One region of the Pseudomonas sp. LBUM1676 genome, then DNA from elsewhere that is predicted to be linked to it. Evidence: riboswitches for the same ligand, from Rfam matches in the RefSeq annotation. Region 1 holds a riboswitch; each other region holds the start of a gene.

Evidence for each region. A riboswitch is a leader RNA that binds a small molecule or an ion and turns the genes downstream of it on or off. The one in region 1 is predicted to bind cobalamin.
Region 2: it holds a riboswitch for cobalamin, as region 1 does, so the genes downstream of both, cobO (cob(I)yrinic acid a,c-diamide adenosyltransferase) here and ACA041_RS11740 (ABC transporter substrate-binding protein) in region 1, are expected to answer to the same signal.
Region 3: it holds a riboswitch for cobalamin, as region 1 does, so the genes downstream of both, ACA041_RS17690 (CbtB domain-containing protein) here and ACA041_RS11740 (ABC transporter substrate-binding protein) in region 1, are expected to answer to the same signal.

Annotation. Positions count from the first base shown of each region.
Region 1 is NZ_CP166777.1:2,488,725-2,493,234, forward strand. Features, by position in the region: gene ACA041_RS11740 (ABC transporter substrate-binding protein) at 1-813, opposite strand, end outside; cobalamin riboswitch at 955-1,150, opposite strand; gene ACA041_RS11745 (alpha/beta fold hydrolase) at 1,532-2,440, shown strand; gene ACA041_RS11750 (TonB-dependent siderophore receptor) at 2,474-4,510, opposite strand, start outside.
Region 2 is NZ_CP166777.1:4,953,528-4,958,037, reverse strand. Features, by position in the region: gene ACA041_RS22805 (O-methyltransferase) at 1-465, shown strand, start outside; gene ACA041_RS22800 (PQQ-dependent sugar dehydrogenase) at 594-1,907, opposite strand; cobalamin riboswitch at 2,209-2,442, shown strand; gene cobO (cob(I)yrinic acid a,c-diamide adenosyltransferase) at 2,524-3,135, shown strand; gene ACA041_RS22790 (cobyrinic acid a,c-diamide synthase CobB) at 3,132-4,510, shown strand, end outside.
Region 3 is NZ_CP166777.1:3,829,285-3,833,794, reverse strand. Features, by position in the region: gene nfuA (Fe-S biogenesis protein NfuA) at 1-258, shown strand, start outside; gene cobM (precorrin-4 C(11)-methyltransferase) at 412-1,158, opposite strand; gene ACA041_RS17700 (cobalamin biosynthesis protein) at 1,238-1,651, opposite strand; gene ACA041_RS17695 (CbtA family protein) at 1,648-2,355, opposite strand; gene ACA041_RS17690 (CbtB domain-containing protein) at 2,367-2,570, opposite strand; cobalamin riboswitch at 2,692-2,919, opposite strand; cobalamin riboswitch at 3,133-3,346, shown strand; gene cobW (cobalamin biosynthesis protein CobW) at 3,446-4,510, shown strand, end outside.

The DNA.
Region 1 (4,510 bases):
CATGCGCGCGATGACGAGGAAAGTCGGGTTGGCCTTGGCGATGGTTTCCCAGCCCACGGTCGGCCATTCTTCGTCCGATTGCACCACGTTGCGCACGCCCAGGGTGTTGAGCATGAAGTCGGGAACGCCCTTGTGCCCGGCGACGTAAGGGTCGATATCCAGAGTGGCGCTGGAGAACCAGAACAGCGCGCTGGTGTGCTTCAGGTTCTTGTTCTGCACCAGGTCGATCGACTTGGCCAGGCTGGCCTTGAGCTCGTCGTTCAACTGCTGGCCACGGTCCTGCACATCGAAGATCGCCGCCAACTGGCTGATGCTTTTGTAAATACTGTCGATGCGAAACGCCTCCAGCCGGGTGCCGTCGGCGCCGACCAGATTGTCCTTGGCTTCGCAGTCGGAGGGCATCAGGTAGGTGGGGATCTTCAGCTCGTGAAACTGCTCGCGGGTACCGACCACGCCTTGCGGGCCGACCATCCACTCCAGTTCCACCGCCACCAGCTGCGGTCGTTTGCCGATCACCACCTCGAAACTCGGCTCGTTATCGGCCAGGCGCTGGATCCGCTCGTTCTCCGTCTTGTACCTGGCCAGCACATCGTTGAACCACAGTGACGTGCCGACCAGCGTGTTGCCCAGCCCCATGGCGTAGAGCATTTCGGTGCCGGCCTGGCCGATGGTCACGGCTCGGCTCGGTGCCTGCTCGAAGGTCAGCGTGCTGCCGCAGTTCTCGACAGTCAGGGGATAGTGGGTCGGGGTCGCATGGGCGAGGGTGGACAGACCCAGGGCGGTGACGAGGGTGACGAGGCGTGACAGCAGCATGCGCGATCTCCAGTTGACCGTACTCGGAGCAGGGGCACGGACTGGAAACACATCATCGAACGCTGCCGTTAAAGCAATGGCGTGGCGATCACTGCAGGTGACGCACGGCGCAAGGATGTCCTTCCCGGACACCCCGCCGGTTAGTGATTTGCTTGGCCGGCAGGTCTCCTGACTGATGCGTCGTCGCCTGGCTCCAGCCTTCCCGGGAGCGATCCCAGTGGCAGTTCAGGAGCAGGCTCAGCACCTACAGTTGCGGGGGCAGTTCCGATTGATGCCGTGTCAGGCATCTCGGATTCCCTATTAATCCCATGTGGAAACCGGCGGCCGGCATGGTAGTCGATCATGGCGATTAACGGTCCAGTATTTTTTCCCGTGTGCCGATTCCAGGGTGCAGGTGCGCGTTGAAGGTAAATCAGCACCAAAGCGCTGCACATGCTTGCAGACCGGGAAATTCCTGCTTAACTCTGAACCTCTGGTCAGTCAGTGACTCATCGGTCACAGAGCCCTGCGTAACACGCTCGCGCTGTCGCCGCTTGCTCGTGATGCCAGGTTAAACCCCAGGAGGCCTATGCGTTGACGTTGGAAAACCACCTTGAGCTTTTAATGTATTTACCTGGCACTTCGCTGTCGGCTCCACCCGTACTGCTGTGTCGATAGGGTCCTGTGGACATCCCTCACGCTGTGCGCTCAGTCCAATGGGTTCAAGGAAGAAAATGACATGATGCCGAAAACCGCCATCGTCGAGATTTGCGATAAATACAAGATTTATACCGAACACTATCTCAACCCCGCCGCTGACAAGACCATCATTCTGGTCAACGGCTCGCTGGCAACGACCGCATCCTTTGCCCAGACGGTGCGTTACCTGCAGCCGCAATTCAATGTGGTCCTCTACGATCAACCCTATGCCGGTCAGTCGAAACGACACAACCTCCATGGCCAACCGATCCGTAAGGAAGACGAGGCCGCGATTCTGCTGGAATTGATCGAGCACTTTTGTGTGCACCATGTGCTGTCCTTTTCCTGGGGCGGCGCGGCGACCCTGGTGGCGCTGGCCCAGCGGCCACAACGAATCGAGAGGGCGGTTATCAGTTCTTTCGCGGCGCGCATCAATACGCCCATGCGCGATTACCTGGAACGCGGCCTGCACGTGCTCCAGGCCTGCGATCGTCTCAATGTCGGGCGCTTGATCAACGGGACGATTGGCAAGCACCTGCCCTCGCTGTTCAAACGCTTTAATCACCGCCATGTCAGCAGCCTGGCGGAGCATGAATACCGGCAGATGCATTTCCATGTGCACGAGGTGCTGACCCAGGACACCCACTGCTACGTCGCCTGTGCCGATGCGATCGAAATCCCGCTGCTGTTTGTCAACGGCGAATGGGATGAATACACCTCGGCGCAAGACGCCCGGCTGTTCGCCAATCATGCCCCTCAGTCCCGGTTCCATACCGTCACGAACGCCGGGCACTTCCTCGATATGGAACACCCGGCAGCCTGGCAGGAAACCCGACAGGCCTTGCTCGGTTTTCTGCAGCCAGGGTCGGCGACGCGGGGTCAGGTGATGGGCAATGGTTCCTCAGCGATGCCGTACTGCATGGAGAAGGCAGCGATAGGGCAGCGATAGGGGCAGGATCAGTGAGAGGCTATGGCGCAACCATCAGAAGTTGATCGAGGCGCTCAACCGGGCCGTCAGGGGCGCGCCCTGGAACAGGTAGCCGTCGCCCATGTATTCGCCGGCATCACGCCAGTATCGCTTGTCGAACAGGTTGTCCACGGTCAGGCGGAACACCGTGTCGTAACCGTCGATGCGGGTGCTGTAGCGGCTGCCGAGATTGAAAATGGCGTAGGCACCGGTCTCTACCCCGCCTTGGCGACTGGCATATTTGCTGGCGCTGTATTGCACCCCGCCGAGCAGGCCCAGGCCATCGAACCCGGGCAGGGCGTAGTCGCCCTGGAGGCTGGCGCGCAGCGTCGGCACATTGATTGCCTGATGACCTTCATAGGCCGGCGTGCCGCTGTCGCTGACCCGGGCGCGGATCGCCGCGACACTGGCGGCGATCTGCAGGCGCTGGCTGGCCCAGCCATTGGCCGAGAGTTCCAGTCCGGTGTTCTTCTGTTCGCCCTGCTGGGTGAAAGTGAAGGTGCCGTCGTCATTGGGCCGGGAGTACTGGTACGCCTGGCGGATCTGGAACAGCGCCGCGGCCAGGCTGATGCGCTGCCAGTCGTACTTGATGCCCGCCTCGATCTGCCGGGACACGGTTGGCGCGAGGATTTCAAAGGCGTTGGTGGTGAACCACGCCGCTTCGCCACCCAGGGACAGGCCCTTGCTGTAGCGGGTGTACAGCGCCAGGTTGTGCAGCGGCTTGTAGATCAGCGCGGCCTGGGGCAGGAACACATAGCGTTGGGTGTGCCGGGTGGTCTCGCCCTGGCTGTCGAAGGTCTCTTCATCCAGGCGCACTTCGCGCCCGCCGAGCACGGTCTGCCATTGTTCGTTGAAGCTGATCCGGTCATTGAAGAACAGCCCGTACTGGCGGCTGTCCAGGCGTCGATAGGCGTCGTTGAGCGGACCGTCGTAGCGTGCGAAATCTGCTGGTTCGCTATCGATATTGGCGCTGCCGATCATCACGTTGATGATGTCGCGTTTATCCACCACGCGGCGAAACGCGCTGGTGCCTACGCTCAGTTCGTGACCGAGGCCAGCGGTGTCGAAGGCGCCAGTGAAGGCAGCCTGTACCTCGTCATTGCGGCGGGTATCGTCAGGGCTGCGGAAGTCGTAGATGTCGTAGTCGCCCTCGGGGCTGAAGTAATTGGGCACCGCGGCGCTGGCGCAACTGGCGGAACCGTAGCAACCCCAGGCGAACGAGCTGTAGTCATCGATCACCACCCGGCTGCGCGAGGCGCTGATATTGCCTTTCCAGGTGTCGCTGAAGCGATATTCGAAGTTGCCGTTGAGGTTCAGCGCATCAGTGGTGACGGGTTTCGAGCCGCTCTGATGTGCCAGCAGTTTTTTCGGCGAGGCGTGGTGTGGCAGGCTGGTGCCGCCAAGCAATTGATAGCCCGGTGCCGAGCGCTGTTCCCGGGTCTGGTACTCGGCATCCAGTTGCAGCAGGGCATCAGGGCTGATGTTCCAGTCGAAGGCCAGGGAGGCGAAGTCGCGCTGGCCATTAGTGTGTTCGACATAGGAATGCAGCTCTTCATGGGCCACGTTGGCGCGTAGCCCGAACTGCTGTTCATTGCCGAAGAATCCGCCCACGTCTGTGGCCAGGTAGCCGCTGCCACGGTCGTCCGTGGAGACAGTGACCGACCGCACATCGGCCGGCCGCTTGGTCACGTAGTTGACCAGCCCGCCGGGCTCGCTGACGCCGCTCTGCAAGCCGGAAAGCCCTTTGAGCAATTCCACTTGTTGTTTGTTTTCCAGGCCGACGTTCTGCTCGCCGGTGATGGTGCGGCCGTTGATCTTGTAGCTGCTGGCGGAGTTGAGCGAAAAGCCACGCACGACGAAGTTTTCGTAGTAGCCGACCGGCGCGTAGCTCTCACCCACCGAGGCATCGTTCTTCAGGACTTCGCTGAGCAGGCGGGCCTGCCGATCCTTGATCAAGGCTTCGGTGACCACTGAAATCGAGGCCGGCGTATCAAGCAATGGCGTCGCGTCGAAACCGCCGACCGAGGCGCTATGGGCCTGGTAGCCGGAGGT
Region 2 (4,510 bases), 2.5 Mb from region 1:
CTGCTGGAAGTGGGCACCTTCACCGGTTACAGCGCCTTGTGCATGGCCGCAGCATTGCCGGATGACGGTTCGCTGATTTGCTGTGACATGCCCGGCGACTACAACGCCACCGCCCGCCGTTACTGGCAGGAAGCGGGTCTGGCCGGGCGAATTGACCTGCGTCTGGCACCGGCGCTGGAGACCCTGGCCCGGCTGGATCAACCAGGGCAGTTCGACCTGATCTTCATCGATGCCGACAAGGCCAATTACCCGAGCTACCTGGAGCATGCGCTGCGTTTGTTGCGGGTCGGTGGGCTGGCCGTGTTCGATAACACGCTGTGGAGTGGGCGGGTGCTGGAGGAGAGTCCCGACAGCGCGGACACCCGAGCCATCCAGGCGCTCAATCGCGCCTTGAAGGATGACGTGCGGGTGGATTTGTCGTTGTTGCCTTTGGGGGATGGATTGACCCTTTGCCGCAAGCGCTGATCAATGTGGGAGCGAGCTTGCTCGCGATAGCGGTGGGGCAGCGCCATCAATATTGAATGTGCTGGCCCTATCGCGAGCAAGCTCGCTCCCACAGGTGTTGTGTGTCCAGAAGGTGGCGTGTATTGCAGTTATTTAGCCGTTGATACCCGCCACACCTTGTTCCCCACATCATCCGCCACCAGCAAACCTCCGTGCCGGTCAATCACCACGCCCACCGGACGGCCCATGGCTTTTTCATCGTCGGTGAGGAACCCGGTGAGCACATCAACCGGTTGCCCGACCGGTTTGCCCGCGCTGAAGGGCACGAAAATCACTTTGTAGCCGCTGTGCGGATCGCGGTTCCATGAGCCGTGCTGGCCGATGAATGCGCCTTCCTTGAACTGCGCCGGCAGGTTGTTGCCTTCGGCAAAGGTCAGGCCCAGCGATGCCGTATGCGGGCCGACGGCGTAGTCCGGCGCAATGGCCTTGGCCACCAGGTCCGGATTCTGCGGCGTCACGCGCACATCGACATGCTGCCCGTAATAGCTGTAGGGCCAGCCATAGAACCCGCCGTCTTTCACGGAGGTGATGTAATCCGGCACCAGGTCGCTGCCGATTTCATCCCGCTCATTGACGGCCGTCCACAGCGCACCGCTCTGCGGTTCCCAGGCGAGGCCGTTGGGATTGCGGATCCCCGAAGCGAAGATCCGATGGTTGCCGGTGGCCCGATCCACTTCCCAGATCGCCGCGCGACCTTCTTCCTGATCCATGCCGTTTTCGCCGACGTTGCTGTTGGACCCGACCGTTACGTACAGCTTGTTCCCGTCCTTGCTGGCGATAACGTTCTTGGTCCAGTGATGATTCAGCGTGCCGCCCGGCAGATCGACGACTTTGATCGGCTGCGACTTGATCGCCGTATCGCCCTCTGCATAGTGGAAGCGCAGCAGGCGGTCCGTATCGGCGACGTACAAATCATTACCGACCAGCGTCATGCCGAACGGCGAGTTCAGGTTTTCCAGAAACACCGTGCGGGTTTCGGCGATGCCGTCGTGGTCCTTGTCTCGCAACAGTGTGATGCGGTTCGGGCTGGGTACCCCTGCACCGGCCCGGCCCATGACTTTCTTCATGACCCAGCCTTTGATGCCTTTGCCGTCATCGGGTTTGGGTGGCGCATTGGTTTCGGCGACCAGCACGTCGCCGTTGGGCAATACATAAAGCCAGCGCGGGTGATCGAGACCTTCGGCGAAGGCGGCGACCTGGGTTCCGGTCGCAGCGGTTGGTTTCGCACCGTCCGGCCAGCCGATCGCCGGGGCAATGTTCACCGTCGGGATCAGGGTCTTGTTCGGTTCTGGCAGCTTGGGCTGCGGTCCGGTGCCGTCCATGACTTGCAGGCTGGAGGTTTCACCGCAGGCGGCGAGCCCTCCGGCGAGCGCGATGACGAGAACGAGCTGGGGCTTGCGCATGCTGATCTTCCCTATGAATGCGTAGATACAATCATAGAGAAGCTTGCAGGTGCGATGGTTCAACCGGTCAGCCGCGGGCTTCCTTGAACAGGACGACGGTGCCGGGGTGATAGTGGCCGCCTTCGTTGCGCAACTTGCGCTAGGCGTAGGGGAAATACCAGGCCACGGCGCAGCTGTTTTCCTTTTGCAGGTCGTCGACCATGTCCTGCAGTTCTGGATTGGCGTCAGATAATTGATCGACGGCACTGAATTGCTTGAGCAGGCCCCGTCTTCAATTGACGCTCCACCCCCAACCCTCTAACCTTCGCGGCTTGTTTCAGGTGCTCTGTGGCCATGGCCGACAGAGTGAAACAGGGAAGTCGGTGAGTGATGCTCTTCAAGCGACGAAGAGTCATGATCCCGACGCTGCCCCCGCAACGGTAAATGAGTAAAGGCTGTGCATTGAGCCACTGTGTTGATTATCGACATGGGAAGGCGCGCAGTCAGGCCAGCGCCGCTCATGAGCCCGGAGACCGGCCTGATCCATCCAGCGGCATCACGGTGGGCGATGCCAGGCTTCTTGCCGTCTATTCTTGTGCCTGCCCGCCGTTATCCAGCCCCAACGGAGAGCTCCCCCATGACTGATACTCCCGATCGTGACGAACGTCACCTGGCGCGCATGCTGCGCAAAAAAGCCGTGATCGATGAACGCATCGCCAATTCCCCGAACGAATGCGGCCTGCTGCTGGTGTTGACCGGCAACGGCAAAGGCAAGAGCAGCTCGGCTTTTGGCATGCTCGCCCGCTCCCTGGGCCATGGCATGCAGTGTGGCGTGGTGCAGTTCATCAAGGGTCGCAACAGCACCGGCGAAGAACTGTTCTTCCGCCGCTTCCCGGAACAGGTGCGGTTTCATGTGATGGGGGAGGGCTTCACCTGGGAAACCCAGGATCGCCAGCGTGATATCGCTGCCGCCGAAGCCGCCTGGGCAGTCTCCCGCGAACTGTTGAGCGATCCGTCCATCGGTCTGGTGGTGCTCGATGAATTGAACATCGCCCTCAAGCACGGTTATCTCGATCTGGATCAGGTGCTCAGTGATTTGCAGGCGCGTCCGCCGATGCAGCACGTGGTGGTCACCGGTCGAGGCGCCAAGCCGGAGATGATCGAACTGGCCGACACCGTCACCGAAATGGGTGTGATCAAGCACGCGTTCCAGGCCGGTATCAAGGCACAAAAAGGCGTCGAGCTGTGACGCAACTACGTTATTGCCCGGCGGTATTGATTGCCGCGCCGGCCTCCGGCCAGGGCAAGACCACCGTCACCGCCGCGCTGGCCCGCTTGCATCGTAATCAGGGGCGCAAGGTGCGGGTCTTCAAGTGCGGCCCGGATTTTCTCGACCCGATGATTCTCGAGCGCGCCAGTGGTGCGCCGGTGTATCAACTGGACATGTGGATGGTCGGCGAACAGGAAAGTCGCCGACTGTTGTGGGAAGCCGCAGCTGTTGCCGACCTGATCCTGATCGAGGGCGTGATGGGGCTGTTCGATGGTACGCCGTCCAGCGCCGATCTGGCGCGGCACTTCGGTGTGCCGGTGCTGGGTGTGATCGATGGTACCGCGATGGCCCAGACCTTTGGCGCACTGGCCCTGGGGCTGGCGCGCTATCAGCCGGACTTGCCGTTTGCCGGTGTCCTGGCTAACCGCGTGGGCACATTGCGCCATGCGCAATTGCTCGAAGGCAGCCTGACGGAAGGCCTGCGCTGGTATGGCGCCTTGTCCCGGGAAACCGGGATCGAATTGCCGAGTCGGCACTTGGGGCTGGTTCAGGCCAGCGAGCTCAATGATCTGGATCTGCGTCTCGACGCGGCAGCCGAATCACTGGCCAACAGTTGCGATGTTGCGCTGCCGCCGCCCGTGGCATTCGCCGCTCCTGAAGTGATCGCCGCCGAACCCTTGTTGGCTGGCGTGCGCATCGCCGTGGCCCGTGACGAAGCCTTTGCCTTCACCTATGGCGCGAGCCTGGACCTGCTGCGGGCCATGGGCGCCGAGCTGCTGTTTTTCTCGCCGATCCGTGACGCCGGGTTGCCGGAAGCGGACAGTCTTTACCTGCCGGGAGGCTATCCGGAATTGCACCATGTGGCGCTGGCAAAGAACACATCGATGCTCGATGGGATTCGCGCGCACCATGCGGCCGGCAAACCATTATTGGCCGAGTGTGGCGGCATGCTGTATCTGCTCGATTCGCTGACCGATGTCGAGGGCACTCGTGCCGAATTGGTCGGTTTGCTGCCCGGGGATGCGGTGATGCAGAAGCGTCTGGCTGCATTGGCGTTGCAAACGGTGGAGCTGCCGGAAGGTTTGTTGCGCGGGCACACCTATCATCATTCGCTGACCACTACCGGGCTTGAGCCGATTGCCCGTGGGCTGAGCCCGAATGGCGGGCGTGGGGCGGAGGCGGTTTATCGTCAGGGGCGGATGACGGCCTCTTATGTGCATTTTTATTTTCCGTCGAATCCATTGGCGGTTGCCGCGTTGTTTGCGCCTGACCGTAAGGCTGCCTTCGCGAGCAGGCTCGCTCCCACAGGGGATCGCATTTCTTCTGGCCGCACACCTTCAAATGTGGGAGCGAG
Region 3 (4,510 bases), 1.3 Mb from region 1:
ATCAACGAGCGTATCAACTACTACCTGCAGACGGAGATCAACCCGGGGCTCGCGAGCCACGGCGGTCAGGTCAGCCTGATCGATGTGGTCGAGGACGGCATCGCCGTGCTGAAGTTCGGCGGCGGCTGCCAAGGTTGCGGCCAGGCGGACGTCACCCTGCGCGAAGGGATCGAGCGGACGTTGCTTGAGCGTATTCCTGAGTTGAAGGGTGTTCGCGACGTGACTGACCATACGCAGAAAGAAAACGCCTACTACTAAGGTGTTCGCTGCGAAATGAAAAAACGGCGCTGTGGTGAGGGAGCTTGCTCCCGCTCGATTGCGAAGCAATCGCAAAGCAGCTGATGCATTTTACCGTGATGAATGCGTTGGCTGATGTTGGGACCGCTCCGCGGTCCAGCGGGAGCAAGTGCTTCAGGGTCTGTAGAGATGCGCATGCCCGGCGCGATACAGCGACGACTCGCTGAAGTGATCGCTACCCAACACCCGACCCACCAGAATCAACGCCGTGCGCCGAAACCCCTTGGCTTCAACCTTCGCGGCAATATCCTCAAGCGTCCCCACCACCCAATCCTGATCCGGCCAGGTCGCCCGGTGAATCACCGCGATCGGACAGTCCGCGCCATAATGCGGCAGCAATTCGACCAGAATCTTCTGCAGATGATTGACCCCCAGATGGATCGCCATGGTCGCCCCGTGCTGCGCCAGGCTGCCGAGTTCTTCACCGGCGGGCATGACGGTCTTGTCGGCGTAGCGGGTCAGAATCACGCTCTGTGACACATCCGGCAAGGTCAATTCCGCACCCAACAGTGCCGCACAGGCCGCTGTCGCGGTCACACCGGGAATGATTTCAAAGGCAATGCCGAGTTCGCGCAGGTAGCGAATCTGCTCGCCGATGGCGCCATACAGGCTCGGGTCGCCGGAATGCACCCGGGCGACATCCTGGCCCTTGGCATGGGCGCTCCTGATCAGTTCGATGATCTGTTCCAGGTGCAGTTCGGCGCTGTTGATCACGTGTTCGGCCTGGTGGCCTTCGAGCACGGCAGCGGGCACCAGGGAGCCGGCATAGATGATCACCGGGCAGCTGCGGATCAGCCGCTGGCCTTTGACGGTGATCAGTTCCGGGTCGCCGGGACCCGCGCCAATGAAATAGACAGTCATCGTCGGTTCCTGTGAAAAAAGGCTTGGCAAGGCTTCAGATGAAGATTGCTCATGATCGAGCAGGGGGTTATCGGGGATGTCAGGCAGCGCCAGCCAATGCCAGGGTCGCCTGGGCATATTTCTGTCGCGAGATCAGCAGTTTGACCGGGGCCTGGACCAGGTGTTCAGCCAGGGCCAGGGCAGCACTTTCCGCCACACCGTAGCAGCCGGTGCGTTCGAACGCGATGTCCGAATGATGGCTGAGTTGCGTGTGATAGCCGGCCAGTTGTGCGCTGCTGAAATACATAACCTCCAGCCCAAGCTGTTCGGCGAGTTCGATCAGGCCAGGTTCTTCGCGCTTGAGGTCGATACTGGCCAGGGCCTTGATCTGGTGCAGGCCGATCCTGTGCGCCTGTAGCGCCTGGTCGAGCAGCGCCCGCAGCGTGCTGACGGGGCAGCCGCGCTGGCAGCCCAGGCCGACCACCAGGGTCGGCGCTGTGCAGTCATCGGTCATGCGTGGTATTGGCCAGCGCTTTTGCGGCGGAACAACCAGGCGCTGATCAGGCCCAGGGCCAGCCAGAACGCCACGTTGGTCAGCTGCGAAGCGATTTTGAACTGCGCCTCGAGCGCTTCCGGTGCAAGCATCGAATGCACTTGCGGTTGCGGTGCGCCAATCACGTGGGGAACCGCGAGGATGGCGACGCCGAGGATCTTCATCAGCCAGTGACGGCTGAACACGATCAGGGCGATACCGACTGCGGTGGAAGCGGCAGTGCCGATCCACCAGATCTGCCGTTGCGTCAGGTCGGCCGCGGCGGTCCCCGGCAGTTCAGGCGGAAGGCCGAGGGTCGGCGCGAGCACGAAGGTCGCGTAACCGGCCAGACCCCACAGCAGGCCCTGTGAAGTCCTGGTCGGCGCGCGCAAGGTATAGAGACCGGCAAGCATCAGGGCGAAACCTACGGCCACCACCAGGTTGCCGCCGGTGGTCGACAGCACGCGCTGCCAGCCGTCTTCCGGCTCCCAGGCTTCGGCGTCGTGGGAGTGAGCGACGACAGCACCGGCGGCGTGCTCGTGAATTTCAACAGCGGCCGGCTCGGATTTTTCGTAGGTTTCCGCCTGCAGAATCAGTGGCGACACCCAGAAGCTTTGCAGCAGCGTCAGCAGCAGGGCAGCCAGCAGCCCGGTGAAACCTGCGGTTTGCGCGATACGCTTGATCATGTCGGCAGGTCTCAATGGCACGGGAACGCGGAGCTGTGACGGGTATCGTGGGCGGCATTGTGCACCGCTTCGATGTGCGAGAAACCGGCAAAATAGACCAGGCACGCGCCAAGGATCGACGCACAGGCGGCGGCGGTCAGGCGTTGGGTCAGGGTCGTGGTGGAGCTGGCGGTGCTCTTATCGGTGTTGCTGCCGGTGCTGCTGATGATCGACATGGCGCTTCCCTCTGGTCTGTCAGCGGGTGAATAGAGCGCATGGAAGATCCCTGCGGGCACGGGCACGCAGAGGTTCAAACAGCGCCCGCCCACCGCGGGTTTGTTATTCAGTGAGCGTGACGCTCACCTGATGTTGCGGGCCGGTCTCCGGGCTCGCGAGGGGCGCTGGCTTTCGCCTGGACCTGCAAGAATCACCTTCCCATGCCGTACGGCTGGCACAGTGGATCTGATTCTTCGCTCGCTTACCGTTGCGGGGGCAGCACCGGACTGACATGGCTTGGAGTAAAGCACATGATTCACCGGTTTCCCGTTTCACCCTGTGAAGGGCACCCGTAACAAGGCGTGTAGGAGAGCATGGGCGGGGGTTGGGCGTCAATTGGCATGGGTTCTCAACTTGACACCGGGGTGACTGCTTCGCGGGCAAGCCTCGCTCCTACAGAACATAGTCGCCCACAATGTATGTGATCGGCGCTATTGCTGTAGGAGCGAGGCTTGCCCGCGAAGGCGTCCTGTCTGTCTCCACAGATCTCTGCGCGGACATTGACCCGCCCCAAGACCATGCGTAGCCTTGCGCATTCGAGGTTCTTCGGCGTCTGCCGAAGCTAAGAAGGGAACGCGGTCGATGCCGCGGCTGCCCCCGCAACTGTGAACGGTGATGTTTCGCTGCCACGCCACTGCAAACCCTGTGCAACGGGTTCGCGGGAAGGCGCAGCGAACGCCAGTCGAACGACTGGCACACCGTCAGCCAGGAGACCTGCCTCGATACAGATTCTCACTACAACCGGGCGGGGTGATCCGGTGGCGGAACTCTTGCGCGCGCACCTGTCGCAGCGATTGTCGTCCCGTATGCCCGCCACCTTGCCAAAGGGCATCCGATGAAAACACTGGCCAAACTCCCCGTCACCATCGTTACCGGCTTCCTCGGCTCGGGCAAGACCACCTTGCTGCGGCACATGCTCGACAACGCTCAGGGTCGTCGCATCGCGGTGATCGTCAATGAGTTCGGCGAGCTGGGCATCGACGGCGAAATCCTTAAGCAGTGCTCCATCGGCTGCACCGAGGAAGAAGCCAACGGCCGCGTCTACGAACTGGCCAACGGCTGCCTGTGCTGCACCGTGCAGGAAGAATTCTTCCCGGTGATGCGCGAACTGGTGGCCCGCCGCGGTGACCTCGATCACATTCTCATCGAAACCTCGGGCCTGGCCCTGCCAAAACCGCTGGTGCAAGCCTTCCAGTGGCCGGAAATCCGCAGCGCCTGCACCGTCGACGCCGTCATCACCGTGGTTGACAGCCCGGCCGTTGCCGCCGGCACCTTCGCCGCGTTCCCGGATCAGGTCGATGCCCAGCGCAAACTCGACCCGAACCTGGACCACGAATCGCCGCTGCACGAACTGTTCGCCGATCAACTGGCCAGCGCCGACCTGGTGATCCTCAACAAGGCCGACCTGATCAGCCCTGAAGACCTGGCCCGTGTGCGCCTGGAAGTCGCCGAAGAACTGCCGCCGGCGGTGAAAGTCATCGAAGCCAGCAGCGGTCGTTTGCCCCTGGAGGTGCTGATCGGTCTCGGCGCCGGCTCCGAAGAGCATATCGACCGCCGTCACAGCCATCACGATCACCACCATGAAGGCGAGGACGACCACGACCACGACCACGACGCCTTCGACTCGATCTCCATCGAACTGCCGCAAGCCGACGAAAGCCTGCTGCTGGATGCCCTGACCCAACTGGTAGTCCAGCATGGCATCCTGCGCGTCAAAGGCTTCGCAGCGATCCCGAACAAGCCGATGCGCCTGCTGATCCAGGGCGTGGGGACTCGATTCGACAAACATTTCGACCGTCAGTGGGGTGTCGATGAAGCGCGCACCACGCGTCTGGTGTTGATCGGCCAGGAACTGGATGCCGCCTTGCTCGAAGCGCAATTGCGCGCCGCGCTCAGCGTT